DNA from 2 places in the Paenibacillus sp. OT2-17 genome. Region 1 is predicted to be linked to the other one. Evidence: predicted binding sites of a transcription regulator. Region 1 holds the regulator's gene; the other holds the start of a gene.
The links. The regulator CtsR, encoded in region 1, represses protease genes until heat stress. The targets are predictions, from matches to a motif close to ATGGTCAATAAAGGTCAAACA.

Region 1 (3,880 bases):
AAGCGGCTATTGAATTATCTCAATATGCTTTTCAGTTTACAATGTCCCCGGAGGATCTGGAAAAATCCAAGAAGAAATTCAAACCAGAGCAAACATGGGGAATATTCGACGGACATGACTTGAATGCTAAACTGACTTTGTTACCGCTACAGGTATACATAAACAGTCAGGTTTTTGATATGGGGGGCATTGCTGGTGTGGCAACTTGGCCAGAAAAGCGTCGCGGAGGCATGGTGTCACGTTTGTTGACGCATGCGCTTGAAGAAATGAAGTCTGCGGGACAAAGCCTTTCTTTTCTGCATCCATTCTCCTTTGCCTTCTATCGTAAATTTGGATGGGAAACGTATATTGAATACAAAAAGTACGTCATTCCCATTGAAAAATTCCCTACAAAACTTAAAACAGAAGGTACAGTCAAACGCGATGTCAAAGATATTTCAGAACTGGACCAAGTGTATCAAGCGTATGCATCTCGTTATAATGGCACGCTGGTACGAGATAAGGAATGGTGGCAAGAGCGGATTTTAAATGAGAACTATCGAACTGCGGTATATTACTCTGAAACAGGCGATCCTCAGGGATATGCACTATACAAAATTGAAGATAAACAGTTGAATTGTGATGAGTTGGTATATGAAAATGAGACGGCTCGTCGGGCTTTATGGACTTATTTTGCAAATCATGACTCAATGATAGCCCAAGGTAAATTTAATTACGTTCCAGCAGATGACAATCTGCCATTTTTACTCGATGATCCACGAATTCAACAGGAAACTGTGCCTTATTTTATGGGTCGTATTGTGGATGCAGCTGCTTTTATAGAAAGATACCCTTTTGAACAGATTGGAGAAGAAACAAGTTTAACCTTAAATCTGACTGATCGGTATGCTCCATGGAATGATGGATTATGGAGATTAACGATTACTACGGAGGGGCAAGGACATCTGGAGAGAGTGGATATAAGCAATTTATCTGAAAACGCCATAGTAGCTGACTTGAAACTTGGGATTCAGTCACTGACGACTCTGATGCTTGGCTACCAGCAGGCTGATGATCTGTATAAATGGGGGCGTATTGAAGGCAGCAGTGAGTCTGTGTCTGCCCTTAAACGTGTAATACCGGTAAAACAAACGTTCTTATTGGATTTTTTCTGATAAAGGCCCATTTAGTTCTTCTTAGGCTCCATCTTTCAGGGAACATAACTTGTGTGGTTATCATAATTTTCAAAACTCTTTCTGTAATGGGAAGAGTTTTTTTTATGGTATTGTATAAAACATAATTAGATTGCGAAAAATGGTATTGACCCCTTGGCAAAAATGAATAATGTGCTATAATATGAATATAGTCAAAGAAAGTCAAAGTCAATCAAACCTCGTGTGATTCTATAGAAGTACTATGCTGATGGATTGGCTGTATAAGGTAATTTTGATAGCAAAGAAGTAAATGAGGATCGAAATGATTTGCGTATAGTTAGGAGCTGACTCTTATGAACATAAGAGAAGTGTATGATTAATCGCAAATAAAGGCCACACTAGAGACAAAACGGTACAATTCCAATGGATGTAGATCAGGCAATAGCCTGAATACAGCTTAGATTCGTGACTTTACCGTTTGGTTAAGTTCAATATACGGCGGACTCTGTGGAGCGTGAAATGTACTTGAATACTTGCGTTTCCGTTAGTGGAGGATGATGAAATGCGCAATGTTTCCGATATTATTGAACAATATTTGAAGAGTATATTGCTGGAAAGTCCCCAAGGTTTAGTGGAGATTCAGCGCAACGATCTGGCTGACCGCTTTTCCTGCGTGCCGTCGCAAATTAATTATGTAATTAGCACCCGGTTTACGCTGGAAAAAGGCTATGTGGTGGAAAGTAAACGCGGTGGCGGGGGCTACATTCGTATTCAGCGAATTCAGCTGCCTGCACAGCATGCCATCCATACACATCTTCATCAGAGCATCGGGGAGGAAATAAGCCAATCGGCAGCAGAAGGTCTAATTTATCAGTTAGAGGAAGCCCATTTTTTAAGCAAAAGGGAAGCTAATTTAATGAAGGCTGCTTTATCAAGGGATACATTATTACTGAAGCTTCCCTATCGTGATCAACTGCGAGCAAGATTGCTTAAGGCTATGCTGATTTCGTTGCTGGCGACCAAATAGTGTGTGGAAAGAGACTAACGTTTGGATGTAGGGATTGGTATAAATCCTGACATTGAAGGAGGTGCTTTTATGCTGTGCCAAGAATGTAATATGCGGCCGGCAACTTTGCATTTCACCAAAATTGTGAATGGCGAAAAGACAGAGTTTCATATTTGTGAGACATGTGCCAAGGAAAAAGGGGAGATGATCCCTGGAACACCTAACGGCTTTTCGATTCATAGCTTGTTGTCGGGGATGCTGGATTTTGACTCCAGTACAAAGAGCCAGTCTCCAGGCAACAGTGGCCCGCAGAACCTGCAATGCAAGGATTGTGGCATGACCTATGCACAGTTTAGTAAGCTGGGACGTTTCGGATGCCCATCGTGCTATCAATATTTTGATAGTCGTCTGGACCCTCTGTTCAAGCGTGTGCATGGCAGTACGAATCATGTTGGTAAAGTTCCGGTTCGCACTGGAGGCCGACTGAAGGTTAAACGGCAAATTGACGATTTGAAAAAAGAGATGCAACAGCATATTGTACAGGAAGAATTTGAATCAGCTGCTGAGCTTAGGGATCAAATCAGAGAGCTTGAAAAAGAAATGACTGAAGAGTAAAGTTTGTGAAGAGTAGGAGGGATGCGTAATGCCCAATATTCGATTTACGGAGAAGCCGCTAAGTGACTGGATGCGTGGTGATGCTGCGGATTCGGAGATTGTCATTAGCAGCCGGGTGAGAATTGCGCGTAACTTGCAGCATCTGCCTTTTCCCATGCTTGCTACCAATCAGCAGTCGGAAGAAGCACTTCAACGCTTGACGGATATCCTTCAGTATGATGATTTAGGCGGTTTTGGTACTTTTCATACGTTGAAAATATCCGAGTTGGATGAGATCGACAAGCAGGTGCTGGTTGAGAAGCATTTGATTAGTCCAAATTTGGCGAACGAATCTCGTAACGGTGCTGTTTTAATTAGCGATGATGAATCGGTTAGTGTTATGATAAACGAAGAGGATCATCTGCGTATCCAGTGCTTATATCCGGGATGTCAGGTTAGGGAAGCTTGGGAACGCGCTATGATTATTGATGATGCATTTGAAGCGCATGTTGATTATGCATTTGATGATCGGAGAGGTTTTCTGACCAGTTGTCCGACGAATGTTGGCACAGGTATGAGAGCTTCGGTGATGATGCATTTGCCTGCATTAGTTATGACTCATCAAATCAATCGTATATTGTCTGCTGTTTCACAGGTAGGTCTTACAGTTCGTGGCATTTACGGTGAAGGCAGCGAAGCGGTCGGAAATTTGTTTCAGGTATCTAATCAGATTACACTGGGACAAACCGAAGCGGAGATTATTGAGAATCTACATGGCGTGGTGCTACAAATTATTGAGCACGAGCGTTCTGCCAGAGAAAGGCTAATGAATGAATCTATGCTGCGAATTACAGATCGGGTGATGCGTTCATTCGGTACTTTGTCATATGCAGCAGTATTGGATTCCAAGGAGGCTGCACAGCGGCTATCCGATGTACGTCTTGGCGTAGATTTAGGGATTTTGGAGCGTCCTTCCACCGCAGCGATGAATGAGCTGAATGTGATGACACAACCCGGGTTCCTTCAAAAAAGCTTTGGGGATAAAATGAATACCGAAGAGCGCGATATGTACCGGGCGAAGCTGATCCGGCAAAAATTAGGCACAACCCTTTAATATATAGAATGATCTGAAATACACACTGTGGAG
Region 2 (27,583 bases), on a different contig from region 1:
CATGACGGAAACGTTGAAGGTAGCCATGCCAAAGGGACGGATTTATAAGCAGGCTTCCGAGCTGTTTCGCCAGGCGGGGGTTCCGATTCCACTGGATGTGGACGAAACGCGTAAGCTGGTCATTCCACTGCCTGAGCTAGGCATGGAATTTATTATGGCGAAGCCCGTCGATGTTCCTACGTATGTGGAGTATGGGGCGGCGGACATCGGCATCGTGGGCAAGGATGTTTTGCTGGAAGAGAATAAGGATGTGTATGAACTGCTGGATCTGGGGATTGCTCGTTGCCGGATGTCGGTGATTGCTTTACCAGATTGGCAGCCAGGTATTCGTCAGCGGGTCGCTACCAAATATCCGAACGTGGCTTCCCAGTATTTTCGGGAGCAAGGCCAGCAGGTGGAGGTTATTAAGCTGAATGGCTCCATTGAGTTGGCGCCGTTAATTGGTCTGGCAGACCGCATTGTTGATATGGTGGAAACGGGGCAGACCTTGCGGGAGAATGGATTGGTCGAGCAGATCAGCATACTGGATATTACCAGTCGTCTGATTGCCAATCGGGTCAGCTACCGGATGAAAAACAGCTCGATTCAGGCATTGTGTGATCGATTGCATCAGGTGATTCCAAATGCGGTGGCACCCCGGGAGTAAATGGACTAAAGGAATAAGCTAAGGGTTAAAGGGGCATTCTGCAAGCTGCAAGTAAGGGGGAATGGACAAATGAAGATCGTATCAGCCCGTGATTTCAGTCTCCAACGGGAGGTGGATTACGGCACACCTGAGCAAAATGAGGCTGTGCGTACCATTATTCATTCGGTACGCCAAGAGGGGGATGAGGCTGTCCTGCGGTATACGCAATCGTTTGATGGTGTATCGCTGATAGCAGAGCAACTTCGTGTGACGGAGGAAGAATTGAAGGCGGCATATGACAAGGTAGAGCCTTCTTTTTTACAGGCGATTCGAGAGGCGGCGGATAATATCCGTGCTTTTCACATGAAGCAAAAACGTAATTCGTGGATGGATTTACAGCCGGATGGTAGCTTGCTCGGCCAAATTATCCGACCGTTGAAACGTGTAGGCGTGTATGTTCCGGGCGGTAAAGCAGCCTATCCATCCTCGGTGCTGATGAATGTCATTCCCGCTCAGGTGGCTGGTGTACCGGAGATTGTCATGGTGACACCCCCGGCGACAGGCGGCAAGGCAGGGATAGATCCATATACACTGGTAGCTGCGGCAGAGGCTGGTGTAACGGAAATATATAGGGTTGGCGGAGCGCAGGCGATTGCCTCTCTCGCTTACGGAACACATAGCATTGAACCAGTCGATAAAATTTGCGGTCCTGGCAACATTTATGTAGCGCTGGCGAAGCGCGAGGTGTACGGCGCGGTGGATATCGACAGTATAGCGGGACCAAGTGAAATTGTCGTGTTGGCTGACGACACGGCGAATGCCTCTTATGTAGCGGCTGACCTGCTTTCACAGGCGGAACATGACGAAATGGCCTCAGCCATACTGGTTACGCCCTCGCAACGCTTGGCCAAAGAAGTATCAGCTGAAGTACAGCGCCAATTGGCAGAGTTGCCGCGTAGAGATATTGCTGCTGCATCGGTGGAGGCATACGGGGCTATCATTGTCGTCGACACTTTGGAAGAGGGCATCCATATTGTAAACCAACTGGCACCGGAACATTTGGAAATTATGACAGAGCAGCCGATGGAACATGTGGGTCTGATCGAAAATGCGGGAGCTATTTTCCTGGGAGCGTACAGCTCGGAGCCGGTAGGCGATTATTTTGCTGGACCTAACCACATTATCCCGACGAATGGAACGGCGCGGTTTTCTTCGCCAGTGGATATTGATGATTTTATCAAGAAGTCGAGTATGATCTATTACAGCAAGGAAGCACTGCTGCGCAATGGAGAGACGATTATGCAGCTTGCCCGCCATGAAGGACTGGAAGGTCACGCACGGGCGATACAAGTTCGATTGGACAATGAAAAGAAGGCGGTGGATGGCGATGGGGAACGAAAATAACGTAACAGGACGTACAGGCAGCGTCAGCCGGAAGACGAACGAAACGGATATTCAGCTATCTTTTGCAGTAGACGGCACAGGGCAAGCCGAGATTGAAACGGATGTTCCTTTTCTGAATCACATGCTGGATTTGTTCACCAAGCACGGACAATTTGATCTTAATGTACAGGCCAGAGGGGATGTTGATATCGACGATCATCATACCGTGGAGGACATTGGTATTTGTTTGGGGCAAACCTTGCTGGAAGCGTTGGGTGATAAAAAAGGAATTAAGCGCTATGCCAGCGTCTTTGTACCGATGGATGAGGCGCTCGCGCAAGTTGTCATTGATCTGAGTAACCGACCCCATTTTGAGTATCGTGCGGAGTATCCATCACAGCAGGTAGGGAGCTTTTCGACAGAGCTGGTGCATGAATTTCTGTGGAAATTTGCGTTGGAGGCTCGCATGACGCTACACGTCATCGTTCACTACGGGCAAAATACCCACCATATGATTGAGGCGGTGTTCAAAGCACTGGGACGTGCACTGGATGAAGCGACCTCCATTGATCCGCGAGTGACGGGAGTGCCTTCAACGAAGGGAGTGCTGTAGTCCATGTCCATTGCCATTGTGGATTACGGCAGAGGCAATCTGCATAGTGTGAGCAAGGCGGTTGAGCGTCTTGGCTATGAGGCTGTAGTAACGGGAGATGCCCAAGTGATTCGTTCCTCCAGCGGTGTGATTTTGCCGGGTGTAGGGGCATTCGGGGACGCTATGGAGCATTTGCGTTCCAGCGGATTGGATCGGGTGATTCAGGAGGTTGCAAGCGCTGGACAACCGCTGCTCGGTGTTTGTCTAGGAATGCAACTGTTGTTCACTCGTGGTGAAGAATACGGCAGTCACGAAGGACTTAATATTTTACCAGGCGAGGTTATTCGGTTTGCTCCGGATCTGGGGGTTAAAGTGCCGCATATGGGCTGGAATCGTCTGCGTATGACTCAGCCGGATCACCCGTTGTTACAGGGCTTGGAGGAAGGACATGTGTATTTTGTGCATTCCTATCATGCGAAGCCGGAGGTCGAAAGTGACCTGCTGGCGGTGACCGACTACGGTGGGCCCGTAACGGCTATCGTGGGCAGAGCCCATGTATATGGCATGCAGTTCCACCCAGAGAAAAGCGGGGAAATGGGGATGCAACTGCTTCGTCAGTTTTTGGAACTAGCGGAAGCGGAAAAGCGAGCGTAACGATTCGTGAGTTTGCAGTTGGAGGTACGCCAACTTTGGTCGTTAATTGATGTAAAGGCATATAGATGTTGAATAGCTCACAAGGGGGTCATACTTTGTTCACGATATACCCAGCGATTGATATTCGCGATGGCAAATGTGTACGACTGGTACAAGGAGATTATAACCAGGAGACGATATACAACGAAAACCCGGTGGAGGTTGCCCAAGAATGGGAGCGTTTGGGCGGCTCCTACATTCACTTGGTTGATTTGGACGGTGCTAAAGCAGGTCAACCGGTGAACGATGAGCTCATTGGGCGCATCGCTTCTGCGGTGCAAGTGCCTGTACAAGTGGGTGGCGGCTTGCGTACACGAGAACATGTGGAGCGGCTGTTGTCGCTGGGCGTGAGCCGTGTGATCTTGGGTACGGCAGCGATTGAGGATCGTGCTTTTACGGAAGCGGTATTGGGTACCTACGGTGATCGGATCGCCATTGGTCTGGATGCACGTAATGGCTATGTGGCCACGCGCGGATGGCTTAAAACCTCGGAGGTTCGAGCGGACGAATTGGCTGCTGAGTTGGCCTCCAAGGGAGCGGAAACGTTCATTTTCACAGACATTTCCCGCGACGGAATGATGCAAGGTCCGAATGTTGAGGCTATCGTAGCCCTTGCGAAAAGCAGTGGACGAACCGTGATCGCTTCCGGTGGTGTCAGCAAGATGGACGATCTAATCACGCTGAGCACCTATGCGAAAGAGGGTGTAGGCGGTGCTATTGTGGGTAAGGCATTGTATACAGGCAGCATTGATTTACAGGTCGCCGTACAAGCTGTAGCAAAGGCATAGGGGGAGTAGGCATGCTGGCTAAACGTATTATTCCCTGCTTGGATGTAAAGGATGGCAGGGTAGTTAAGGGCGTTAATTTTGTGAACTTACGTGATGCAGGCGATCCGGTGGAATTGGCGGCGCTTTATGACCGAGAAGGGGCGGACGAAATCGTATTTCTGGATATTTCTGCTTCAGTTGAAGGGCGTGCCACCATGGAAGAAGTAGTGCGTCAGACAGCTGGGGAAATTGCCATTCCTTTCACCGTAGGTGGCGGGATATCTCATGTTGATGATATGAAACGCATTTTGCGTGCCGGAGCTGATAAAATCGGCGTAAATACGGCAGCTGTCCGTAACCCTCAGCTGATTGCGGAGGGTGCGCGCAGCTTTGGCTCACAATGTATCGTTGTTGCCATTGATGCCAAGTACAACAAGGCGTGGGGCGAGTGGGAAGTGTATACGCACGGAGGCCGCACGCCATCTGGTATCCGCGCCTTGGCCTGGGCCAAGGAAGCTGAGCAGTTGGGAGCCGGTGAGATTCTGCTGACCAGCATGAATGCGGACGGAACCAAGGACGGCTTTGACCTGCCACTGACTTCTGCGGTATCGGATACCGTCGGAATTCCAGTTATCGCTTCTGGTGGTGCAGGCAAACAGGAACATTTCTATGACGTGTTTACGGCGGGCAAAGCGGATGCTGGATTAGCAGCAACGATTTTTCACTATAAAGAAATAGGAATCCCTGAGCTAAAACGGGATTTGAAGCGCAGAGGAGTGGAGATACGATGAGCAACGAATTGAACCAACAGCTATCTCTGGAGCAGATATTGGATAATGTCCGCTGGAATGAAGCAGGTCTTGTCTCGGCGATTGTGCAGGATGATGCTACGCTTCAGGTGCTGACGCTGGCCTATATGAACCGCGAGTCGCTGAAACTATCTTTGGAGTCGGGAGAGACCTGGTTCTGGTCTCGTTCCAGACAGGAACTGTGGCATAAGGGGGCTACTTCGGGGAATACGCAAAAAATCACCTCCATCCAGCTGGATTGTGACGGTGATGCCCTGTTGGTACGTGTCATTCCGAGTGGTCCTGCCTGTCATACAGGAGCAACGAGCTGCTTTTTTCGTGATATTTCCGCGCCAGGAACGGCTGTAGCACCTGTTGCAGGAAATGCAGGAGACCACACGCTGGTAAATGATGTTTCCAATGCTTCAGCAGACCGCTTTGAGGTGCTTGCCCAGCTGGAGGCGATTATTAAGGAGCGCGAAGAGACACGTCCTGAAGGGGCCTATACGACTTATCTTTTTGATAAAGGTGTAGATAAAATCTTGAAAAAGGTTGGCGAAGAAGCATCCGAGACAATCATTGCCGCCAAAAATAAAGATAATGACGAACTGCGCCTGGAGGTCAGCGATTTGATTTATCACCTACTGGTGCTGTTGCAGGAGCGCAAGCTACCGCTCGATGACGTGCTGGCTGAGCTGAATCGCCGTCATGAACGTCCTCGTCGTGATTAGTACGGTTTGTTGTAGTGTTGAAAGGGGGAGGGTCGCATGAAAATCGACTATCATACGCATCACGCCCGCTGCGGGCATGCCATAGGGAGTCTGGAAGAGTATGTGCAGCAGGGAATTCGGCTGGGGCTAGATCAGCTCGGCTTGTCCGATCACATGCCACTACTGCATGTAAAACCGGCTGACTATTATCCGGAAATGGCGATGCCTATGGAGGAGCTTCCCCGATACGTGGAAGAATGTTTGGAACTGAAGGAACGTTTTAAAGGGCAAATTGATATTCGTGTTGGCTTGGAAGGCGACTACATCGAGGGCTGGGAACGAGAAATCGGAGACATCATCACCGCGTATCCCTGGGATTATGTGATTGGTTCCGTCCACTTTCTCGGTGAATGGGATGTCACGGACTTCCGTCAGGTACACCATTGGGAAGGCAAAAATGTGCTTGAGGTGTACCGCACATATTATGATGCGGTTTCTAAGGCGGCAGCTACCGGTTTGTATGACATCATGGGTCATCTGGATGTCATTAAGCGCTTCGGCTATCATCCGAAGCCGGAGGAAATGGAGGAGCTGCGTGAACTGGAGCGCTCCGCACTCTCAGCCGTTGCCCGTAGCGGTCGGGCGATGGAACTGAATGCATCAGGGCTTTCGAAGCCCTGTGCCGAGATGTTCCCGAGCCGCCGCATGCTGGAAGAAGCTTTTTCGCTAGGCATCCCGCTGACCGTAGGATCGGATGCTCATGATCCGGCGAAGCTGTCCGAGCACTTGGAGAAGGCACGCGCGCTTCTATATGAAGTCGGTTATCGCGAGCTTGCCGTATTTCAGCATCGCGAGCGCTCGCTGGTGCCGCTGACGCTTTAATTATTACGTTTATTGGGTCTAAGTATCATATCCAGTGGCTAGCCGAACGCTCCCTATTTATACAGGGAAAAAGCGCTCGGCTATTTAGCGTATTCTTGTATATATATCTATCGGTATACGAGCATGTATCCGTTTTTTGGAATGAGGTAGGATCGACTGTCAAGTCGTTTTGAAGTTGTGGTATACTGAAGGGTATGAACATGCCAGTTACTTTTAAAGGAGGTGCCTTGGTTATTTATGAAAGGGAAACATCTGCGAGTATCGGAACCTAGCCCTAAAATTATTGCTTTGCGTTTCGACGCATCTTTCTTTTTTGAGAAAGCTGTGCGCTCGCTTGATCGCAATCATTATGACAAGGCATTGAAATATTTTCGCAAAGCCGTTGAATATGAACCGGATAATCCGGTGAATCATTGCAATATGGCGGGTATATTATCAGAGATGGGGGATTATGCAGGTTCGAATGAGATCCTGTCCTCTGTTCTAAGTGACGTAGACTCGTCGATGACAGAGTGTTATTTCTATATGGCGAATAATTACGCTAATATGGAGCAGTTTGAAGAAGCGGAGAAAGCATTGGTCACGTACCTGGAGGAGGACGAAGAAGGCCAGTTTCTTGATGAAGCGGAGGAAATGATGGAGCTGCTCTATTATGAGCTGGACCGTCCAACGAAGCTGAACCGCATTAAGGCCCGGCAGGGAGTAGTAGAGCATGATCAGGCTCGTGTCCTGCTGGAGGAGGGGAAATTTGCTCAGGCAGCCCAGTTGCTCAAGCAAATTTCAGAGGAACAACCGGATATGTTCGCTGCGCGGAATAATCTGGCGCTGGCGTATTACTACATGGGATTGTTCCAAAATGCTAAGGCTACCATTATTCAAGTGCTGGAAGATGAGCCGGGTAATTTACACGCATTGTGCAACTTGGCGATCTTTTATCAGCACGAGGGCGGCGGCCCGGAATTGGATCGTCTGGTGCAGACTTTGGCGGTTACTATACCGTTTCAGGAGGAGCAGGTATTCAAGCTGGCGACCACTATGGGGATTCTCGGACGCCACGAGGAGGCCTACAGACATTTCCGCAGGTTGCTTCATGGCGATGGAGAGAACAATGCGGACGCTTCTTTGTACCATTACACGGCGGTAGCTGCCAGCAATACGGGAAGATATGCGGAAGCTCGGCGGTTGTGGAGTCATTTGCAAAAGCAGGATGCTTCCTCGGAAGTTCCGCGGTTTTTCCTGTCCCGACTGGAGGAACTCCAGCAGGAGGGTACACCGCTGCAAGTGCTCAGCTATCATTATCATCTCCCGTTTGAGGAGCAATTCCGCATGTGGGAGAAGTTTGGTGCTGACCAGGTGCCTGACAGCATGAAGAAGGACCCGCTAATCCGATCATCCTTCTTCTGGGCCTTGCGCCACGGGGACCGGGCGACTCAGCTTCAGGTCATTCAGGCGTTAAGCCTGATCGGTGATGATGAGGTGCGTCAGGCACTGGAGTCCTTCGTAGAAGACCCGGACCAGGAGGATGAGCTGAAACGTCGTGCCTTGCAAGTATTGCAAGAGCTGGCGGAGCAGGGTGAGCAGAAAATGTACCCGGAAACGGAACATTCTGATCAGTTGGAGGTTGAGAACGATCCGCATACAATTGAAGGTGATGTATCTGCTTCCCCGGTCGATCCACAATGGCAGGCAGTGCTGGATAAGGTACTGACCGTCATGAGCAAGCCATCAGATCCGGCCATGCAGCACGATTTGAGATCGCTTTGGCTGGAGTATTTGGATCGGCTTGCCCCGGAAGTTCCGATGGTTCAGCATACTGAGGGATGGGCAGCGGCGCTGGAATATTTGACTGCCAAAATGCATCATCATTCAGTCACCTATCAGGAAGTAGCCGATCGTTATGGTATTTCCGTATCGACCGTAAGCCGCTATGCACGCCAGATTGACAGCGTGTGTGGTATCAAACAGAAGCTGAAGCAGCCGCTCTCCACGTTTAAAAAGCAGGTCTGAGACCTGCTCCAAACATCACTTAAAGGAGGCAACAAACGTATGTATAAATCCATAATTATTGGTACAGGTCCTGCAGGCTACACAGCGGCTATTTATTTGGCACGCGCTAACATGAATCCGCTGATCATTGAAGGGATGCAGCCCGGTGGGCAGCTTACTACAACGACCGAAATTGAAAATTTCCCGGGTTTTGAGCAAGGTATCCTCGGGCCTGAACTGATGGATAATATGCGCAAGCAGGCTGAACGTTTTGGCGCTGAATTTACTTCCGGATGGGTAGAGGAAGTAGATTTCAGCAAACGCCCTTTTAAAGTGAAGGTAGAGGGTAAAGGTATCATTGAGGCGGAGTCGGTCATTATTGCTACAGGTGCGTCCGCCAAATATCTAGGCATTCCGGGTGAGCAGGACAATGTAGGTCGCGGAGTCAGCACGTGCGCAACTTGCGATGGATTCTTTTTCCGAGGGAAAAAGATTGTCGTGGTTGGCGGTGGCGATTCAGCCATGGAGGAAGCGAGCTTCTTGACCCGTTTTGCTTCCAGTGTAACCTTGGTCCATCGTCGCGATGAGTTGCGGGCATCCAAAATTATGCAAGATCGTGCGCGTGAGAACGAAAAAGTACATTGGGCATTAAACCGGACTCCTCTGGAAGTTGTGACGGGAGAAGCTGGCTTAAAGGGTTTGAAGGTACACAATAATGAGACCAATCAGGATGAGCTGATTGAGGTAGATGGCGTATTCGTAGCCATCGGTCATACACCGAACACAGGTTTCCTGAACGGACAAATCCATACCGATGAACACGGCTATATTGTAGTGAAGCCAGGCACAACAGAAACGAATATCCCCGGAGTTTTTGCCTGTGGGGACGTACAGGATAACCGTTACCGTCAAGCTATTACGGCTGCGGGAACGGGCTGTATGGCGGCTATGGACTGCGAGAAGTATCTCGAAGGCAGTGCTGTTCACGACTGGAGCGAAACGCTGGATCAATAAAAGCGTGTCTATGGTACACAAAAAGGCTAACGGGAGAGCGAAGGAAACCTCTGTTATGCCGCATCTTTTGTTCAGGAAGAGAAAGCCTGCTGCGTTTGCACAGGCTTTCTCCTTTTTATGATTATAGAATTTATAAGTTTTCAGCGGAGCTGAACAATCTATAATCGCAAGAAAAATTTCCGTTAAGCGTGGTCTGGCTTCCTTGAAAGTACGTCAATAGACGTTTTTCTTATGGGTGCATGAGGTTAAAAATTCCGCTAATCGTACACTTTTCAACAAGGAAGTGTCCTTGACCGTAACGGGGGCTTCAATTATAGTTGGAACGTAGGATTACTATTATGAAGTAGGAATTGTAAGCATATATTTCATACCAGGTTTTTAAGTAAACATAAAGGTGGCTTGGAACATGTCTGAAAGTATCTATGTAGGTGTCGATTTGGGCGGTACCGCGATTAAAGTCGGCATTTGTAATGAAAACGGACAGCTTTTGCACACATATGAGGGACCAACCGAAACCGATAAAGGTGTAGACGTTGTCATCGGTAATATCGAAAAATATGTGCGGCATATTGTTGAGCAATCTCCTTATGAGTGGGATCAACTAAAGGGTGTCGGTGCAGGCGTTGCAGGTTTTACGAATGTTCGTGATGGTATTATTGTCCTCGCTCCTAATATTGGCTTTCGTGACGTACCGATCCGTGCGCTCCTAGAGAACCGGATTGGCAAGCCTGTGAAAATAGACAACGATGCGAATGTTGCTGCGCTGGGTGAGGCTTGGGCTGGTGCAGGCAAAGGCATAGAAAACTGCGTATGCTATACCCTGGGAACAGGAGTAGGTGGCGGCATTATTATAAACGGTAAAATATACCAAGGTTCTTCGGGCATGGCCGGAGAAATTGGCCATATCAGTGTCGTACCTGATCTGGAGGCTATTCAGTGTGGATGCGGCAAAATGGGTTGCTTGGAAACTGTATCTTCCGCAACAGGCATCATTCGTATGGCCAAGGACGCTGTGGAACGTGGCGACCGGACCTCTCTGGCGCTGGAAGATCAAATTGCTGCCAAGGAAGTATTTGATGCTGCTAAAGCTGGAGATGAAGTCGCGCTTCGTATCGTGAACCGTGCTGCTTTCTATTTGGGGAAATCCATGGCAGCGGTTGCCGCTGTGCTTAATCCAGAGTTGTTTATTATAGGCGGCGGTGTTTCTAAAGCAGGCGACTTTTTATTTGAAGAGATGCGTCGCGTATACGCCAAGCTGGCACCTGAACCGCTTCAAAAGGGTGTATATATCGTACCAGCGGTGTTAGGCAATGACGCAGGTATCGTAGGGGCTGCAGGGTTGCTGCTACGCTCCTGATCCACAGGTTATTGATAATACGGGTACTGGCATAGAGCGAAGAAGCAAAAGGAGAGGGAAGTCCATATGACAGATAACCTAAAAAATGCTGCGCCGTGGGCAACGCTCATTATTATTACGGGGATGTCAGGCGCAGGGAAGACCATTGCGGTTCAGAGCCTGGAAGACTTGGGCTTCTTCTGCGTTGATAATTTGCCTCCTGTACTGATTCCCAAATTTGCCGAGTTGATTGAGCAGTCTAACGGTAAAATAGGCAAGGTGGCACTCGTAATTGATTTACGCGGACGAGAATTTTTCACCGCCTTGTCTGAATCGTTGAATTATATTAAAGATCATTTTACGATTCATTGTGAAATTTTATTCTTAAATGCGAATGATGGCGTTCTCGTACAGCGGTATAAGGAAAGCCGTAGACGTCATCCGCTGGCTCCAGACGGCATGCCTTTGGATGGGATTCGGTTGGAGCGCAAGATGTTGGAAGAATTAAAAAGCTCGGCTACACAGGTTATTGATACAAGTGTGATGAAGCCTGCAACCTTAAAGGCGAGGATTATTTCACGATTTTCTCATCTGGAGAGCAGTATGCTTTCCGTGAACATTACTTCTTTTGGCTTCAAGTATGGTATTCCCATTGATGCCGATCTTATATTCGATGTGCGCTTCCTGCCTAATCCCCACTATGTGGACCAACTACGTCCCCACACGGGACAGGATAGCGATGTATATGATTATGTCATGAAATGGCCCGAGACTCAGGCATTCTTGACCAAGTTGCTGGATATGTTACACTTTTTGATTCCGCAATATCGCAAAGAAGGCAAAAGCCAGGTCATTATCGGCATTGGCTGTACTGGCGGTAAGCATCGTTCTGTTGCAATATCGGAGTATTTAGGAAAAATGCTGGGTGCCAGCGAGACAGAATCTGTTTCTGTTTCGCATCGGGATGCTGATCGGGACCGGCATTAATGAGGTGAAATCATGAAAGAGACCGGATCACAACGGGAGCGCCCACGTATTGTTGTTATGGGCGGCGGAACCGGCTTGTCCGTCATGCTGCGGGGCTTAAAGCAAAAGCCGCTAGATATTACGGCTATTGTTACAGTCGCTGACGATGGCGGAAGCTCCGGGATTTTGCGCAGTGAGCTGCAGATGCCCCCTCCAGGGGATATTCGCAATGTGCTGACTGCCTTGGCTGACGTGGAACCAGTGATGTCAGATATGCTGAAATACCGTTTCGGTGCGGGATCAGGATTGTCAGGCCACAGCCTGGGTAATCTGATTTTAGCAGCGATGACCGATATATCGGGAGATTTTGTAACGGCGGTGCGTGAGCTTAGCCGTGTATTTGCTGTCCGGGGACGCGTGCTGCCGGCAGCTGAGGAAGGCGTTGTGCTAAGTGCCGAAATGGAGGATGGCACGGTGATTACGGGAGAGTCCAAGATCCCGGAAGCGGGCGGACGAATCAAACGCGTCTTTCTTGAACCGACTCACGTGGAGCCGTTGCCTGAGGCTGTAGAGGCCATTAATGAGGCTGATGCGATTTTGATTGGCCCCGGCAGTCTATATACCAGCATATTACCGAATTTGCTTGTACCTAAACTCGCTGAAGCTGTAGTAAAATCAGACGCTATCAAAATATTTGTCTGTAACGTTATGACCCAGCCTGGAGAAACCGATGGCTATACGGTAGGAGATCACCTGCAAGCTATTTTTGAGCATGTAGGGCATCATCTCTTCGACTATGTCATTGTAAATAACGGAGAAATTCCACCCCAAGTACAGGAAATGTATGCCGAGCAGGGCGCTAAGCCAGTTCAAGTAGACATGGGCGAGCTGACCGATCGGGGATATAAAGTGGTGGCAGATACTTTAGTTTTGTTCCGTACGTATCTACGGCATGATGCCGACAAATTAAGCCAGCATATTTACCAATTGGTACAAAACTGGATATTAAGAAGGAGGTGAGTCCCTTGTCCTTTGCGGCACAAACGAAAAAAGAGCTTACGATGATTGAAAGCCAGTCCTGTTGTGAGAAAGCGGAACTATCTGCGCTCATACGTATGCTCGGATCCGTACAACTGTCGAATAAAAGGGTGATATTGGACGTGTCCACAGAAAATGCCGCGATTGCAAGGCGGATTTACTCCTTGATCAAGAAGCATTTTCAACTTCATATCGAACTGCTTGTACGGAAAAAAATGCGCTTGAAAAAAAATAATGTGTACATTGTCCGTATTCCCAATGGTGTGCAACAGCTGTTAAAGGATCTTTATATCGTCTCAGAAGGTTTCTTGTTCACTGACGGGATTAATCGGGATATCGTTCGGAAAAACTGTTGTAAGAGGGCTTATTTGCGGGGCGCCTTTATGGCAGGTGGCTCTGTCAACAATCCTGAAGGATCGTCTTACCACCTTGAAATTTCTTCGATGTATGAGGAGCATTGTCAGGCACTCGTTGATCTTGCGAATGAGTTTCACCTAAATGCTCGCTGTATTGAGCGAAAAAAAGGTTTTATTCTCTACATCAAGGAAGGCGAGAAGATCATTGAGCTGCTTAGCATCATTGGGGCGCATCAAGCCTTGTTCAAATTTGAAGATGTACGCATTATGCGCGATATGCGCAATTCCGTAAATCGCATTGTCAATTGTGAAACGGCTAATTTGAACAAGACGATCGGAGCTGCTGTCCGGCAAATTGAGAATATTAAGTTGCTGGAGAGGGAAGTTGGTTTGGAGACCTTGCCGGATAAACTGCGTGAAGTGGCAGAAATTCGTCTCGCTCATCCCGATTTGAATTTAAAAGAAGTCGGGGAAATGCTCAAAGGGGTCGTGAGTAAATCGGGTGTAAATCATCGGCTTCGCAAAATTGATGAGATGGCTGACAAAATCAGGGGCGAAAATGGCCTGATTCCGTAAAAAGAATGTCCGTGGGGCTTTCAGCCCCGGTTTTTTTAGTTTTTTTTCTAGTGTCTGTCCCGGGTTAATGTTATAATGTGATAAATAAAATGGAGTAAGTAGTGTCCAGATTTATTTGATGAGGGGGTAAGCTGACATGTCAAAACATCCGGTAGTCGTACGCTTGAAAACAGGACTGCACGCCAGACCTGCTGCGTTGTTCGTACAGGAAGCGAATAAATATTCATCTGAGATTTTTGTGGAAAAGGAAGACAAAAAGGTTAATGCCAAGAGCATCATGGGTATTATGAGTCTTGCCATCAGTACAGGTACTGAAATCAATATTAGTGCTGAAGGTGCGGACGCCGAACAGGCTGTAAACGCTTTAGTAAGTCTGGTTAGTAAGGTAGAGCTGGAAAATCAATAAACAAAGATTTGCTTTGTGATATGGTGTATGCTCTTAGTGAAAAGCCCCTTTGGGGCTTTTTTTGTATCCAGAAAAAAGTCTTCGAAAACTCTTCCGTTAACTGTTTTATGGATGGATTTGTTGAATATAGAGACTGTATTAAGTTCAAACTATAAATAATTAAGATCCCCGTGGTCATGCTCTGTTTCGGAAATTTGTACGCTTGGCTGCAACCTTTTTCCGTCTTCTCCGTCTGGAAGGTACAAACATTTTCAAGAAAGAGGTTGAATTCAATGAGACTTTGGACAAAAACAGTAGCCACGGCAGTTCTCGCAGGAGCATTAATGGCAGGGGGAGTAGCAGGCGGATTATGGACGGGGGCAGATCGTGCTTATGCTGCGTCAACAGCTTCGACGGTAAACGGTGTAATTAATGTGACTGGAAGCGGGGAAGTATTGGCGAAGCCCGATATTGCTTATCTCTCTATCGGTGTACAATCGGAAGGGAATACGGCAGCCGCTGCTCAAAAAGCCAATGCTACAAAATTGAACAAGGTTACACAACTGCTGAAAGAAAAGTGGAGCATTAGCGCAGATGACATTCAGACCAGCCAGTTTTATGTACAGCCTAACTACACCTATAACGAAAAAGAAGGGCAGAAGCTCAAAGGCTACACTGCCAACCATACACTTTCCGTCAAATACCGCGATTTGGATAAAATCGGTCAGTTGTTGGATGAGGCGACCAAGTCCGGAGCCAATAACGTAGATAATGTACGTTTTTCCGTGGAAGATCCTTCGACTTATGAAGAAGAAGCCATTACTAAGGCATTGGGAAGCGCACAATCTAAAGCCAGTGCTGTAGCTAAGGCAGCCAAACGAGGGTTAGGTGTCCTTGTGAGTGTGACGGTAGATGGCGGAGAAGCACAAATCTTTACACAACGTGAAAATGCCATGTCAAAATCGCTCTTGGACGTAGCAGGTGGCGGGACAGAGATACAATCGGGGCAAGTAACAGTGAAAGTTCAGGTGTCGGCTCAATACGAAATGAACTAATATAGATCATCAAACGAAGCCACAAGCGGCCTGCATCATGTGCAGGCTGGCTTGCTGGCTTTTTTTGTATACCGAAACCTTTTTGTAATGAGTCTGTCATAGCTAAGGGTTATTAGGTGTACATATTGAAATCGGAGAGTGTACAGATTGTAAACTACATACAATAGGGTATAGATATAATATTAAAAGTAGTTATCACACATAGACAATACAGATCATTAACAGGAGGAATATTTAATATGAGTAAGCATGCAATAAAATGGGGTTCAGCACTGCTGGCGGCAGGGATTTTCGCAGGAGTCACAGCTGTTCCCGTTTCCTATATCCAGGCAGCATCGACGAAACAGCAGCAAGCGACAACACAGCAACCAGGAATCACCATCCAATGGAATGGTAAAACGTTGCCCGCTAAAGGTGTCCAAGTGAACGGGAGTACAATGATTCCGGTGGCCGCACTGCGCGACAGCTTGGGGATTCCAGTAAGCTATGATGCGAAAACAGCGACATATACCGTAGGTAGCGGGTACAATAAACTTTACATTATGGCTTCTTCCTCGGATGCCTACGTCAACGTCAATGGAATCAATACACGTAGTATGGATGCCAAACAGATCGCTGGGAAGCTATACATTCCTATGAGTTTGCTGAAAGACTATCTGGGCATAGATGCTCAATGGAATGCAGCTCAGAAAACAGTAACGCTGAGTAAAAGCCAGCTAAATCCGATTACAATTGCGTCTCAAACACTTCCAGCTTCGAGTAGTGCGAAGGTGTCCTACAAGATTAAGTACCCGCAAATCAGCGGTAGCCAGCTGAATTCTGAGGCTCAACAGGCCATTAACAATGTGCTTAAAAAGCATGCAGAAGGTATATTGGCAGCAGGCAAAAAGATGATGGCTGAGGGAGAGGCTACAACAGAAAGACCGTATGAGTTTGGAAATGATTTTGCGATTGCCTATAACAAAGATGGTATTCTGAGTGTGATTATGCAGGACTACTCGTATACGGGTGGCGCACATGGCATGACGGCACGTAAAGGATATACGTTTTCGCTCGCTGATGGTAAACTGCAGCAATTGTCTGACGTATTGAAGGCAAATCCGAACTACAAAAAGTTCCTCAATGCTGATTTGAAGAAAAAAATCGATGCACTTCAGGCTGGCGAAGGATTCGGCAAATTTAAAGAGCTGGCGGCAGATCAGAATTTTTATGTGACGAACAGTGGAGTAACAATCGTGTTTGATTTGTATGATTATGCGCCATACGCGTATGGAATTCCGGAGTTTACCTACTCGTTCGGTCAATTGCTGCCTCAAGGCGAAAAGCCTTTTGCGGGACAGAATGAATAGTAGAAATAAATAAGTCCAATTGTCTATAACCTAAAAAACAATAATGCAAAAAAGCTGCCTACCGGATAAGAAAGTCCGGAGCAGCTTTTTCATTTACCAGTTATCGAAAGAGGTGAATTTCTTCTCTTATACACCTTCTGGAGAGGAGCTAGTTAGCACTTTATCAATAATACCGTATTCCTTGGCATCATCAGCAGACATGAAGTAGTCACGGTCTGTATCTTTTTCAATGCGCTCCAGTGGTTGGCCTGTGCGATCTGCGAGAATGCGGTTCAGTTTATCACGCATTTTCAGAATGCGGCGTGCGCGGATTTCGATATCCGTTGCCTGACCTTGTGCACCACCCAGTGGTTGGTGAATCATAATTTCACTGTTTGGCAAAGCGAAACGTTTACCTTTGGCGCCTGCATTCAGCAAAAACGCGCCCATGGAAGCCGCCATACCTACGCAAATCGTAGATACGTCAGGTTTAATGTATTGCATCGTATCGAAAATGGCCATACCAGCTGTAATGGAACCGCCAGGGCTGTTAATATACAAGTGAATATCTTTTTCAGGATCTTCGGCAGCCAAAAACAGCATTTGCGCAATTATAGAGTTGGCTACAACGTCATTGACGTCCGAGCCTAACAAAATAATGCGATCCTTTAACAGTCTGGAATAAATGTCATAGGCGCGTTCGCCGCGGTTACTTTGTTCTACTACCATAGGAACATAGCTCACGTCAAAAAACCTCCCTTAAATATCGTTAGTGGATTTGGTGGACATGCCGATTACACGTCCCTTATTTATAAACTGTTACCGTAATAACCACATGATAAACAATTTCAAACAAAAAGTCAAAGAAAGTCAAACTAATGATTAAAAAAAAGAGCCCTCAGCGCTCTTATGGGTTAAAACATTATATAGAAGCATCTAAGCGTTCATTTAAAATGGCGCGCCCGCGAGGAATCGAACCTCGATCTCAGGCTCCGGAGGCCTACGTCATATCCGTTGGACCACGGGCGCATAGTTGATTCAATGCAAACAACTAACTAATTAAACAGCTAATTGGAAACAAAGATGATTATATGATATACAGCAGTGAATTGCAAGCTTTTATTAAATGCGCATATTCAGATAAATGGTTGAGAAATATAGGTTCAGATAGACTTGCATATGGAGCAAATATTGGTTAAGATATACGTGGGACTTAAAAAGTTATCCCGGGACGTTTTGAGACCAGTTAGAGATAGAGCATTAGAGACAGAACTTAGAAGTGTGCGGGAGTGGAAAGCATGCGAAAGATATTAGAAATACAGAAGCAGCTTCTGCCCGACCTCATGGATGTTTTGAAAAAAAGGTACACGATCCTGCATCAGATTATGCTGTCCGATGTTGTTGGACGCAGAACACTGGCAGCTTCACTGAACATGACTGAGCGCGTGTTGCGCGCCGAAACCGATCTTCTTAAAGCTCAGGGGCTAATTGAGATTGAGAGTGTAGGCATGAAGGTGAGCAAAGCAGGACTGGATCTGCTGGAACAGCTGGAGCCGATTGCGAACAACTTGTTCGGCCTGTCCCAATTGGAGGACCAGATTCGTCAAGCCTATGGTTTGAGGAAGGTGGTTGTCGTTCCAGGGGATTCGGATGCTTCTCCGTTAACAAAGCAGGAGCTGGGGCGCGCTGGAGCAAAAGCGTTGCTGAGTGTTATGGACGACGAGGATGTGGTCGCTGTAACAGGTGGCACGACAATTGCCGACGTGGCGGAACAACTGGCACTACCTTCTAATGGCCCACTTAAGGGTGGGTGGTTTGTACCGGCACGCGGGGGTTTGGGAGAAAGCATGGAAATGCAGGCCAACACAATTGCTTCCACAATGGCTCGCAAGGTAGGCGCTCAATACCGTCTGCTCCATGTACCGGATTTGCTCAGCAATCATGCTTACAACTCCTTGCTTGAAGATACGAACATTCAGGATATATTGAACCTGATTCGCGAGAGTCGTATCATCATTCACGGGATAGGCAACGCCATAGCGATGGCACATAGACGTAAACTTGATCCCGAAACCTTTGCCCAGATCAGCAGTGAAGGAGCGGTAGCCGAATCGTTTGGTTATTACTTTAACGAAGATGGCGTCGTTGTTCACAGAATGCTGACGCTTGGACTCCGATTGGAAGACATTAGGCGTACCGATACGGTTCTAGGTGTAGCTGGAGGCAAAAACAAGGCGGCCGCTATTCATGCGGTACTGCGTTTCGGGCAAGAGGACATTCTAGTCACCGACGAAGGCGCTGCTGTTGAGATTGTAAGTCGTTATTTAAATGATTAATATAGGATTTATGAATAATGTTGTCTTGACGGGCTTTCGGGTCTGTCTTGAATATATAAAACTAAACTAAACGAACTTTGGGAGGAACTCACTCATGACAGTTAAAGTTGGTATTAACGGTTTCGGACGTATTGGACGCCTTGCTTTCCGCCGGATTCAAAATGTGGAAGGTATTGAAGTAGTAGCAATCAATGACTTGACAGATTCCAAAATGTTGGCACATTTGTTGAAATATGATACAACACAAGGTAATTTCCAAGGACAAGTAGAAGTACATGACGGCTTCTTCAAAGTAAACGGTAAAGAAGTTAAAGTTTTGGCTAACCGCAACCCTGAAGAACTGCCTTGGGGAGACCTGGGTGTAGACATCGTTCTGGAATGTACAGGTTTCTTCACAACTAAAGAAGCTGCTGAGAAACATTTGAAAGGCGGCGCTAAAAAAGTTGTTATCTCCGCTCCAGCTACTGGCGACATGAAAACTGTCGTTTACAACGTAAACCATGAAATTCTGGACGGAACTGAAACTGTAATCTCCGGTGCTTCTTGCACAACAAACTGCCTGGCTCCTATGGCTAAAACACTGCAAGATAAATTTGGTATCGTTGAAGGTTTGATGACTACAATTCATGCTTACACTGGCGACCAAAACACTTTGGATGCTCCACATGCTAAAGGTGACTTCCGTCGTGCTCGTGCAGCAGCTGAAAACATCATCCCTAACACAACTGGTGCTGCTAAAGCAATCGGTTTGGTTATCCCTGAGTTGAAAGGTAAATTGGATGGCGCGGCTCAACGTGTTCCAGTACCTACAGGTTCCCTGACTGAGCTGGTAACAGTTCTGGAGAAAAACGTAACTGCTGAAGAAATCAACGCTGCGATGAAAGAAGCATCCGATCCTGAAACTTATGGATACACTGAAGATCAAATCGTTTCTTCCGACATCAAAGGTCTTACTTTCGGTTCTTTGTTTGATGCAACTCAAACTAAAGTTCTGACTGTTGGCGACAAACAACTGGTGAAAACTGTAGCTTGGTATGACAATGAAATGTCTTACACTGCACAATTGATCCGCACGTTGGAATACTTCGCAAAACTGGCTAAATAAGAACAGTCTTATTGAGCAACATCATAGAGCGGAAACAGGTTATTGTTTCCGCTCTTTATATATCAAATGTGCCTTGAATTCCTGATTCGTAAAATTATAAGGGTGCGGAGGAATATGGAGATGAACAAAAAGAGCGTACGTGATATAGAACTGAATGGAAAACGGGTGTTTGTTCGTGTAGATTTTAACGTTCCGGTTGAGGACGGTAAAATTACGGATGACAAGCGTATTCGTGAAACCTTGCCAACCATTAACTACCTGATTGAAAAAGGTGCAAAAGTTATTTTGGCGAGTCACTTTGGACGTCCAAAAGGTCAGGTTGTTGAATCCATGCGTCTGACTCCTGTTGGCGTACGTTTGTCTGAGCTGCTGAAAAAACCAGTAGTTAAAGTGGACGAATCGGTAGGCGAAGCTGTTAAAGCGAAAGTGGCTGAACTGCAAAACGGCGACGTGCTGTTGCTTGAAAATGTACGTTTCTATGCAGGAGAAGAAAAGAATGATCCTGAATTGGCGAAGCAATTTGCTGAATTGGCAGACGTTTTCGTGAATGACGCATTTGGTGCAGCACACCGTGCTCATGCTTCCACAGAAGGTATCGCGCATCTTCTTCCGGCTGTTTCCGGCCTGCTGATGGAGAAAGAATTGTCTGTAATCGGTAAAGCTCTTTCAAACCCAGATCGTCCTTTTACAGCCATTATCGGCGGTTCCAAGGTAAAAGACAAAATCGACGTGATCGACAACCTGCTGAATATTGCAGATAACGTAATCATTGGTGGCGGTTTGGCTTATACATTCTTCAAAGCTCAAGGTCATGAAGTGGGTCAATCCCTACTGGATGAATCCAAATTGGACGTAGCTCTTGGATTTATCGAAAAAGCGAAGAAGCTCGGCAAAAACTTCTACCTTCCGGTTGATATTGTGGTATCTGACGATTTCAGCGCTACGGCGAACACAAACATTGTGGATATCGACGGCATTCCTTCAGATTGGGAAGGCGTGGACATCGGACCGAAAACACGTAAAATCTATGCAGATGTTATCAAAAACTCCAAATTGGTTGTTTGGAATGGACCAATGGGTGTATTTGAAATCGAACCTTTCGCTGGTGGTACTCGTGAAGTAGCGGAAGCTTGCGCAACAACTGAAGCATACACCATCATTGGTGGCGGTGATTCAGCGGCTGCGGCTGAAAAATTCCACTTGGCTGACAAAATGGATCATATCTCCACTGGCGGCGGCGCATCTCTGGAATTTATGGAAGGCAAAGCACTTCCGGGTGTTGTTGCACTGAACGATAAATAATCAAACGCACTATGCGTGAATAAAGCTTTAGGGCACCTAATAGTTAGGAGTTGAAACCATTGAGAACACCGATTATCGCGGGTAACTGGAAGATGTTTAAAACCGTACCAGAAGCTAAAACTTTCATCGAAGAGATCAAAGGCAAAGCAGAGGTTGCAGGAGTGGAAAGCGTGATTTGCGCACCATTTACGAATCTTCCTGCTCTGGTTGAAGCAGTAAAAGGCACGTCTATTAAAATTGGCGCACAAAACCTGCATTTTGCAGAAGATGGTGCATTTACAGGTGAAATTAGCGGTGGAATGCTGAAAGATCTGGGCGTAGACTACGTTGTGATCGGACACTCCGAGCGTCGTGAATATTTTAATGAAACAGACGAAACGGTGAACAAAAAGGTTCATGCGGCATTCCGTCATGACCTGACTCCAATCGTATGTGTAGGCGAAAAGCTGGAAGATCGTGAAGCTGGACAAACTAAAGAGGTTGTAAAAGTGCAAACTGTAGCAGCTTTTGCTGGTTTGGCTAAGGATCAGGCTGCACAAGTAGTTGTTGCTTATGAGCCAATCTGGGCCATCGGAACAGGCAAATCCTCCACTTCGCAGGATGCGAATGAAGTGATTTCCTATATCCGTAGTCTGATTAAAGAGCTGTATGATGAAAATACAGCAAATGCTGTACGTATTCAGTATGGTGGCAGTGTAAAACCTGAAAATGTTACTGAGTACCTGGGTCAAAGCGATATCGACGGCGCGCTTGTGGGCGGTGCCAGTCTTCAACCGGCGTCGTACATCGCGCTTGTTGAGGGGGCGAAGTAAGATGACAGCACCAAAACCGGTAGCTTTAATTATTATGGACGGGTTCGGATTGCGTGACACCGTAGAAGGTAATGCGGTTGCGCAGGCCAACAAACCGAATTACGACCGGTATTTACAACAGTATCCTCATACAACGCTGACGGCTTCTGGCGAAGCAGTGGGTCTGCCTGAAGGACAAATGGGTAACTCCGAAGTAGGTCACTTGAACATCGGCGCAGGCCGAATTGTATATCAAGACTTGACTCGTATTTCGAAGTCCATTCGTGACGGCGAGTTCTACGACAATGAAACACTGGTTAAAGCAGTGCAACATGCTAAGAAGAACAACACGAAACTTCACCTGTACGGACTGTTGTCTGACGGCGGCGTGCATAGCCATATCAGCCATCTGTTCGCTATGCTGGACTTGGCGAAAAAAGAAGGCTTAACTGAAGTGTACATTCATGCTTTCATGGATGGACGCGACGTTATGCCTGACAGCGGCGTAGGCTTCATGCAGCAACTGATCGCCAAAATTCAAGAAGTGGGCGTAGGCAAAATTGCGACTGTACAAGGACGCTATTATGCTATGGACCGCGACAAACGTTGGGAACGTGTGGAGAAATCTTACCGTGCAATCGTATACGGAGAAGGCCCTCAATACACAGATCCAATGGAAGCATTGAAAGAATCGTATGAAAAATCAGTGTTCGACGAATTTGTGGAGCCAACGGTTATTGTGAAGGCTGACGGAAGTCCTGTAGGGCTGGTCGAAAGCAATGACTCTGTTATCTTCCTCAATTTCCGTCCTGACCGTGCGATTCAACTGTCTCAGGTATTTACAAACGCGGACTTCCGTGGTTTTGACCGTGGCCCGAAATTGCCTAAAGATTTGCACTTTGTTTGCCTGACGTTGTTCAGCGAAACGGTTGAAGGCTTTGTAGCTTATGAACCGAAAAACCTGGATAACACGTTTGGTGAAGTGTTGGTTCAAAACAACAAAAAGCAATTGCGTATTGCTGAGACTGAAAAATATCCGCACGTTACTTTCTTTTTCAGTGGCGGACGTGATGTGGAGCTTCCTGGCGAAACTCGTATTTTGATCAACTCGCCTAAAGTGGCTACATATGACTTGCAGCCAGAAATGAGTGCGTATGAAGTAGCGGATGCTGCTGTTAAGGAAATCGAAGCCGACAAGCATGATGCGATTATCCTGAACTTTGCCAATCCGGATATGGTTGGACACTCCGGTATGCTGGAGCCAACAATTAAGGCGGTAGAGACGACGGATGAATGTGTTGGACGTGTTGTAGATGCGGTTAAAGCCAAAGGCGGCGTGGTTATTATCATTGCTGACCATGGTAACGCGGATATGGAAATTGATGAGCAGGGACGTCCGTTCACAGCTCACACAACTAATCCGGTTCCGTTCATTTTGACTGACGAAAATATCGTTTTGCGTGAGCATGGAATACTGGCTGACGTAGCTCCAACGCTTCTGGATTTGATGCAACTTCCGCAACCTGCGGAAATGACAGGAAAATCTATGATTGCATCCCGCAAGTAAGCTTGATTTAATAAGTATAGGCTTGACCAATAAATCATGATTCACAAAGGAGATTAAGTACAAATGACTATTATTTCTGACGTGTACGCTCGCGAAGTCCTCGACTCCCGTGGTAACCCAACGGTTGAAGTTGAAGTATATCTGGAATCCGGTGCTATCGGTAGTGCTATCGTTCCTTCCGGTGCCTCCACAGGCGCTCACGAAGCTGTAGAGCTTCGTGATAACGATAAATCCCGTTACCTGGGTAAAGGCGTTCTGCAAGCTGTTAAAAACGTGAACGAAATTATTGCTCCTGAAGTAATCGGCTTGGATGCTGTGAACCAAGTAGAAATCGACACGCTGATGATCAAATTGGATGGTACACATAACAAAGGTAAATTGGGTGCAAACGCAATTCTGGCTGTATCCATGGCTGTAGCTCGCGCTGCTGCTGAAGCTCTGGGCTTGCCACTGTACACTTACCTGGGCGGATTCAATGCTAAACAATTGCCAGTGCCAATGATGAACATCGTTAACGGTGGCGCTCATGCCGACAATAACGTTGACGTACAAGAGTTCATGGTTCTGCCTGTAGGCGCTCCTACATTCAAAGAAGCTCTGCGTGTAGGCGCAGAAATCTTCCACAACCTGAAATCCGTACTGAACTCCAAAGGTTTGAACACAGCTGTTGGTGATGAAGGTGGTTTTGCTCCTAACTTCAAATCTAACGAAGAAGCTCTGTCCACTATTATCGAAGCGATCGAAAAAGCTGGTTACAAACCAGGTGTTGACGTATTCCTCGGTATGGACGTTGCCTCCACTGAGTTCTTCAAAGATGGAAAATACACTTTGGAAGGCGAAGGCAAATCCTTCACTTCTGCTGAGTTCGTTGACCTGCTTGCTTCTTGGGTTGATAAATACCCAATCATCACTATTGAAGATGGTTGCTCCGAAGATGACTGGGAAGGTTGGAAATTGCTCACTGAAAAATTGGGCAACAAAATCCAATTGGTTGGTGACGACCTGTTCGTAACAAACACAGAGCGTCTGGCTAAAGGTATCGATGAAAACATCGGTAACTCCATCCTGATCAAAGTAAACCAAATCGGTACGCTGACTGAAACTTTCGATGCTATCGAATTGGCTAAACGCGCAGGATACACAGCTGTTATTTCTCACCGTTCCGGTGAATCCGAAGACAGCACAATCGCTGATATCGCTGTTGCAACAAATGCTGGCCAAATTAAAACAGGTGCTCCTTCCCGTACTGACCGTATTGCGAAGTACAACCAATTGCTCCGCATTGAGGATCAACTGGGTGAGCTGGCTCAATACCACGGCCTGAAATCTTTCTACAACCTGAAAAAATAATATTGCGCAAAAATGCTGATGGCGCCTCTGACTCATGGTTCATGATCACGAAGTCTGAACGCTCAAAGCTTTTACGCATTAAAAAACAGACCTACTCGCCACCGCGGGCAGGTCTGTTTTTTTGTTATTATGGATGTGTATGAGAATACATAACTTTGCAAAGGCTTAATGGCTGAGTGACTTGTATAACTGTTGTTATCTACTGGAAGCTGTGGTAGAATAAAAATAGTGTTTTGCGTTAATTTCCGGCTATTTATAACATGATATGTACATGTTTTCATAAAAGAGGCTGTGTTGTTTTGCAAAACAGATGTATAAGCTCAGGAGGTGGGATTTTTCATGGAAATCTTTTTGAAAGTGCTGCTCGTTGTGTTCTCGATTGCTGTTATTGCGGTTGTTTTACTGCAAAAGGGGAAAAGCGCAGGTTTGTCCGGTGCCATCTCTGGCGGTGCTGAGCATCTGTTCGGCAAAACAAAAGCTCGCGGTATGGATTTGATTTTACAACGTGCAACTGCTGTTTTGGGTGCGGGTTTTATGATCGTTTCTGTTTTAGTTGCATTTTTTGCAAAATAAGATAAATATGTACCTTAAGCCTTCGTTTCGCGGGAAACGGGGGCTTTTTTTAGATTTTGGACAGGCAGGGATGCCGTCGATTAAATTCGTGTATACTAGGGTATGAGTATATTAAGAGCCTTGTATCAGGAACAAGGACATGCGGATTTATTACTGAAAATTAAAGGTCACCCGAGGTGGACAATATTATGATAACAGAGCAACAACTACTCGATTTTATGCGCGAGACTGCATACAAACCCATGACTTACCAGGAGCTGGAGCAGCACTTTGATATTAAGGATGCGGAGGATTTCCGTGAATTTCTTAAGCTCTTGAATTCCTTGGAGGAAGAGGGGAAAATCCTGCTGACCAGCACAAACCGTTATGGCGTGCCGGAACGGATGGATTTGCAGCGTGGGCGTTTGCAGGCTCATGCCAAGGGATTTGCCTTTCTGATTCCAGAGGACCGGGAGCACCCGGATGTATATATTCATGCGAACGACTTAAAAAGTGCGATGAATGGAGATACGGTACTGGTAAGAGTGTCCTCGAAGGGACCTGTGGGCGGTCGATTAGAAGGTGAAGTTGTACGGATCGTGAAGCGTGCAGTGCTTCAAGTAGTAGGCGTGTTTCAGAGCCACGAAGCATATGGTTTCGTTCTGCCGGATGATAAGCGTATTAACCGGGATATTTTCATTCCAAAAACAAGCTTCAATGGAGCCGTAAACGGTCAAAAGGTCGTTGTGCGTATTGTGAGCTATCCAGAAGGACGAGCAGCGGCGGAAGGCGAAGTGTTGGAAGTTTTGGGTCATAAGGATGATCCGGGCGTCGACATTTTGTCAGTTATTCGCAAGCATCAGCTTCCGGAAGCTTTTCCAGATGAAGTTACAGAGGAAGCGGAGAATGCTCCCGACGCGATTACGGAAGAAGAGATTGTACGTCAGGGACGGCGCGATTTGCGTGATAAGATCATTGTTACCATTGATGGTGAGGATGCTAAAGACCTGGATGATGCTGTAAATGTAGAGCGCTTGCCGAACGGGAACTACCGTCTGGGCGTTCATATTGCCGACGTAGGGTATTATGTGCGTGAGAACTCTAAGCTGGATCAGGAGGCATATAACCGCGGTTGTAGCGTGTATTTGGTTGACCGTGTCATTCCTATGCTTCCACATCGACTTTCGAACGGAATATGTTCTTTGAATCCACAGGTGGATCGACTGACTTTATCCTGTGAGATGGAATTCAATGAGCATATGAAGGTTGTAAAGCATGATATTTTCACCAGTGTGATTAAAACGAAGGAACGGATGACGTACACTAACGTTCGCAAAATCCTCGAAGAGGAAGATGCTGAACTGATGGAACGGTACAAGGATCTCGTTGATGTATTCGGCACGATGAAGGAATTGGCATTGAAGCTGCGTGCTAATCGAATGCGCCGAGGTGCGGTTGATTTTGATTTTGATGAAGCTAAAGTGATTGTGGATAATGAAGGAAAAGCTGTAGATATTGTGAAGAGAGAGCGTACGATAGCTGAACAAATTATTGAAGAGTTTATGTTGGCGGCCAATGAAACGGTAGCCGAACATTTCCATTGGCTCAAAGTACCTTTCTTGTACCGGATTCATGAGGACCCAGATCCAGAGAAGCTGCAAAACTTTATGGCTTTCGCGGCTAATTTTGGGCATCAGATCAAAGGTAGAGGAAATTCCATTCATCCCCGTGCACTGCAAACGTTGCTGGAAGATATTCAGGGTACGAAGGAGCAAACCGTGCTTAGCACGATGATGCTGCGTTCGATGAAGCAGGCAAAGTATGATGCGGAAACGACAGGACATTTTGGGCTAGCAGCAGAGTATTACTCTCATTTTACATCGCCGATTCGTCGTTACCCTGACTTGGTGATTCACCGTGTCATTCGTGAGGTATTGGAGAATGGCGGGGCTTTAACAGCCGAGCGTCAGGAATATTTGACTGCACGTATGCCTGATATTGCGCAGCAATCTTCTGAGCGTGAACGTGTGGCTGTGGATGCAGAACGTGATACAGAGCAGATGAAAAAGGCTGAATACATGCTGGACAAGGTCGGCGAGG

Region 2: the regulator CtsR is predicted to act here: its motif matches at 17,337-17,357, upstream of clpP (ATP-dependent Clp endopeptidase proteolytic subunit ClpP).

The regions. Positions count from the first base shown of each region.
Region 1 is NZ_WUDQ01000308.1:324-4,203, forward strand. It holds gene GRP75_RS20080 (GNAT family N-acetyltransferase) at 1-1,154, shown strand, start outside; gene GRP75_RS20085 (CtsR family transcriptional regulator) at 1,696-2,160, shown strand; gene mcsA (protein-arginine kinase activator protein McsA) at 2,230-2,754, shown strand; gene mcsB (protein-arginine kinase McsB) at 2,783-3,847, shown strand.
Region 2 is NZ_WUDQ01000004.1:84,368-111,950, reverse strand. It holds gene GRP75_RS02815 (ATP phosphoribosyltransferase regulatory subunit) at 1-5, shown strand, start outside; gene hisG (ATP phosphoribosyltransferase) at 2-646, shown strand; gene hisD (histidinol dehydrogenase) at 716-2,029, shown strand; gene hisB (imidazoleglycerol-phosphate dehydratase HisB) at 2,013-2,621, shown strand; gene hisH (imidazole glycerol phosphate synthase subunit HisH) at 2,625-3,254, shown strand; gene hisA (1-(5-phosphoribosyl)-5-[(5-phosphoribosylamino)methylideneamino]imidazole-4-carboxamide isomerase) at 3,350-4,081, shown strand; gene hisF (imidazole glycerol phosphate synthase subunit HisF) at 4,093-4,851, shown strand; gene hisIE (bifunctional phosphoribosyl-AMP cyclohydrolase/phosphoribosyl-ATP diphosphatase HisIE) at 4,848-5,579, shown strand; gene hisJ (histidinol-phosphatase HisJ) at 5,616-6,440, shown strand; gene GRP75_RS02770 (tetratricopeptide repeat protein) at 6,678-8,447, shown strand; gene trxB (thioredoxin-disulfide reductase) at 8,487-9,440, shown strand; gene GRP75_RS02760 (ROK family glucokinase) at 9,847-10,797, shown strand; gene rapZ (RNase adapter RapZ) at 10,864-11,763, shown strand; gene GRP75_RS02750 (gluconeogenesis factor YvcK family protein) at 11,776-12,762, shown strand; gene whiA (DNA-binding protein WhiA) at 12,768-13,712, shown strand; gene GRP75_RS02740 (HPr family phosphocarrier protein) at 13,849-14,118, shown strand; gene GRP75_RS02735 (SIMPL domain-containing protein) at 14,391-15,152, shown strand; gene GRP75_RS02730 (PdaC/SigV domain-containing protein) at 15,392-16,501, shown strand; gene clpP (ATP-dependent Clp endopeptidase proteolytic subunit ClpP) at 16,628-17,224, opposite strand; tRNA gene GRP75_RS02720 (tRNA-Arg) at 17,435-17,509, opposite strand; gene GRP75_RS02715 (sugar-binding transcriptional regulator) at 17,779-18,816, shown strand; gene gap (type I glyceraldehyde-3-phosphate dehydrogenase) at 18,911-19,921, shown strand; gene GRP75_RS02705 (phosphoglycerate kinase) at 20,042-21,223, shown strand; gene tpiA (triose-phosphate isomerase) at 21,283-22,035, shown strand; gene gpmI (2,3-bisphosphoglycerate-independent phosphoglycerate mutase) at 22,037-23,581, shown strand; gene eno (phosphopyruvate hydratase) at 23,645-24,931, shown strand; gene secG (preprotein translocase subunit SecG) at 25,271-25,504, shown strand; gene rnr (ribonuclease R) at 25,693-27,583, shown strand, end outside.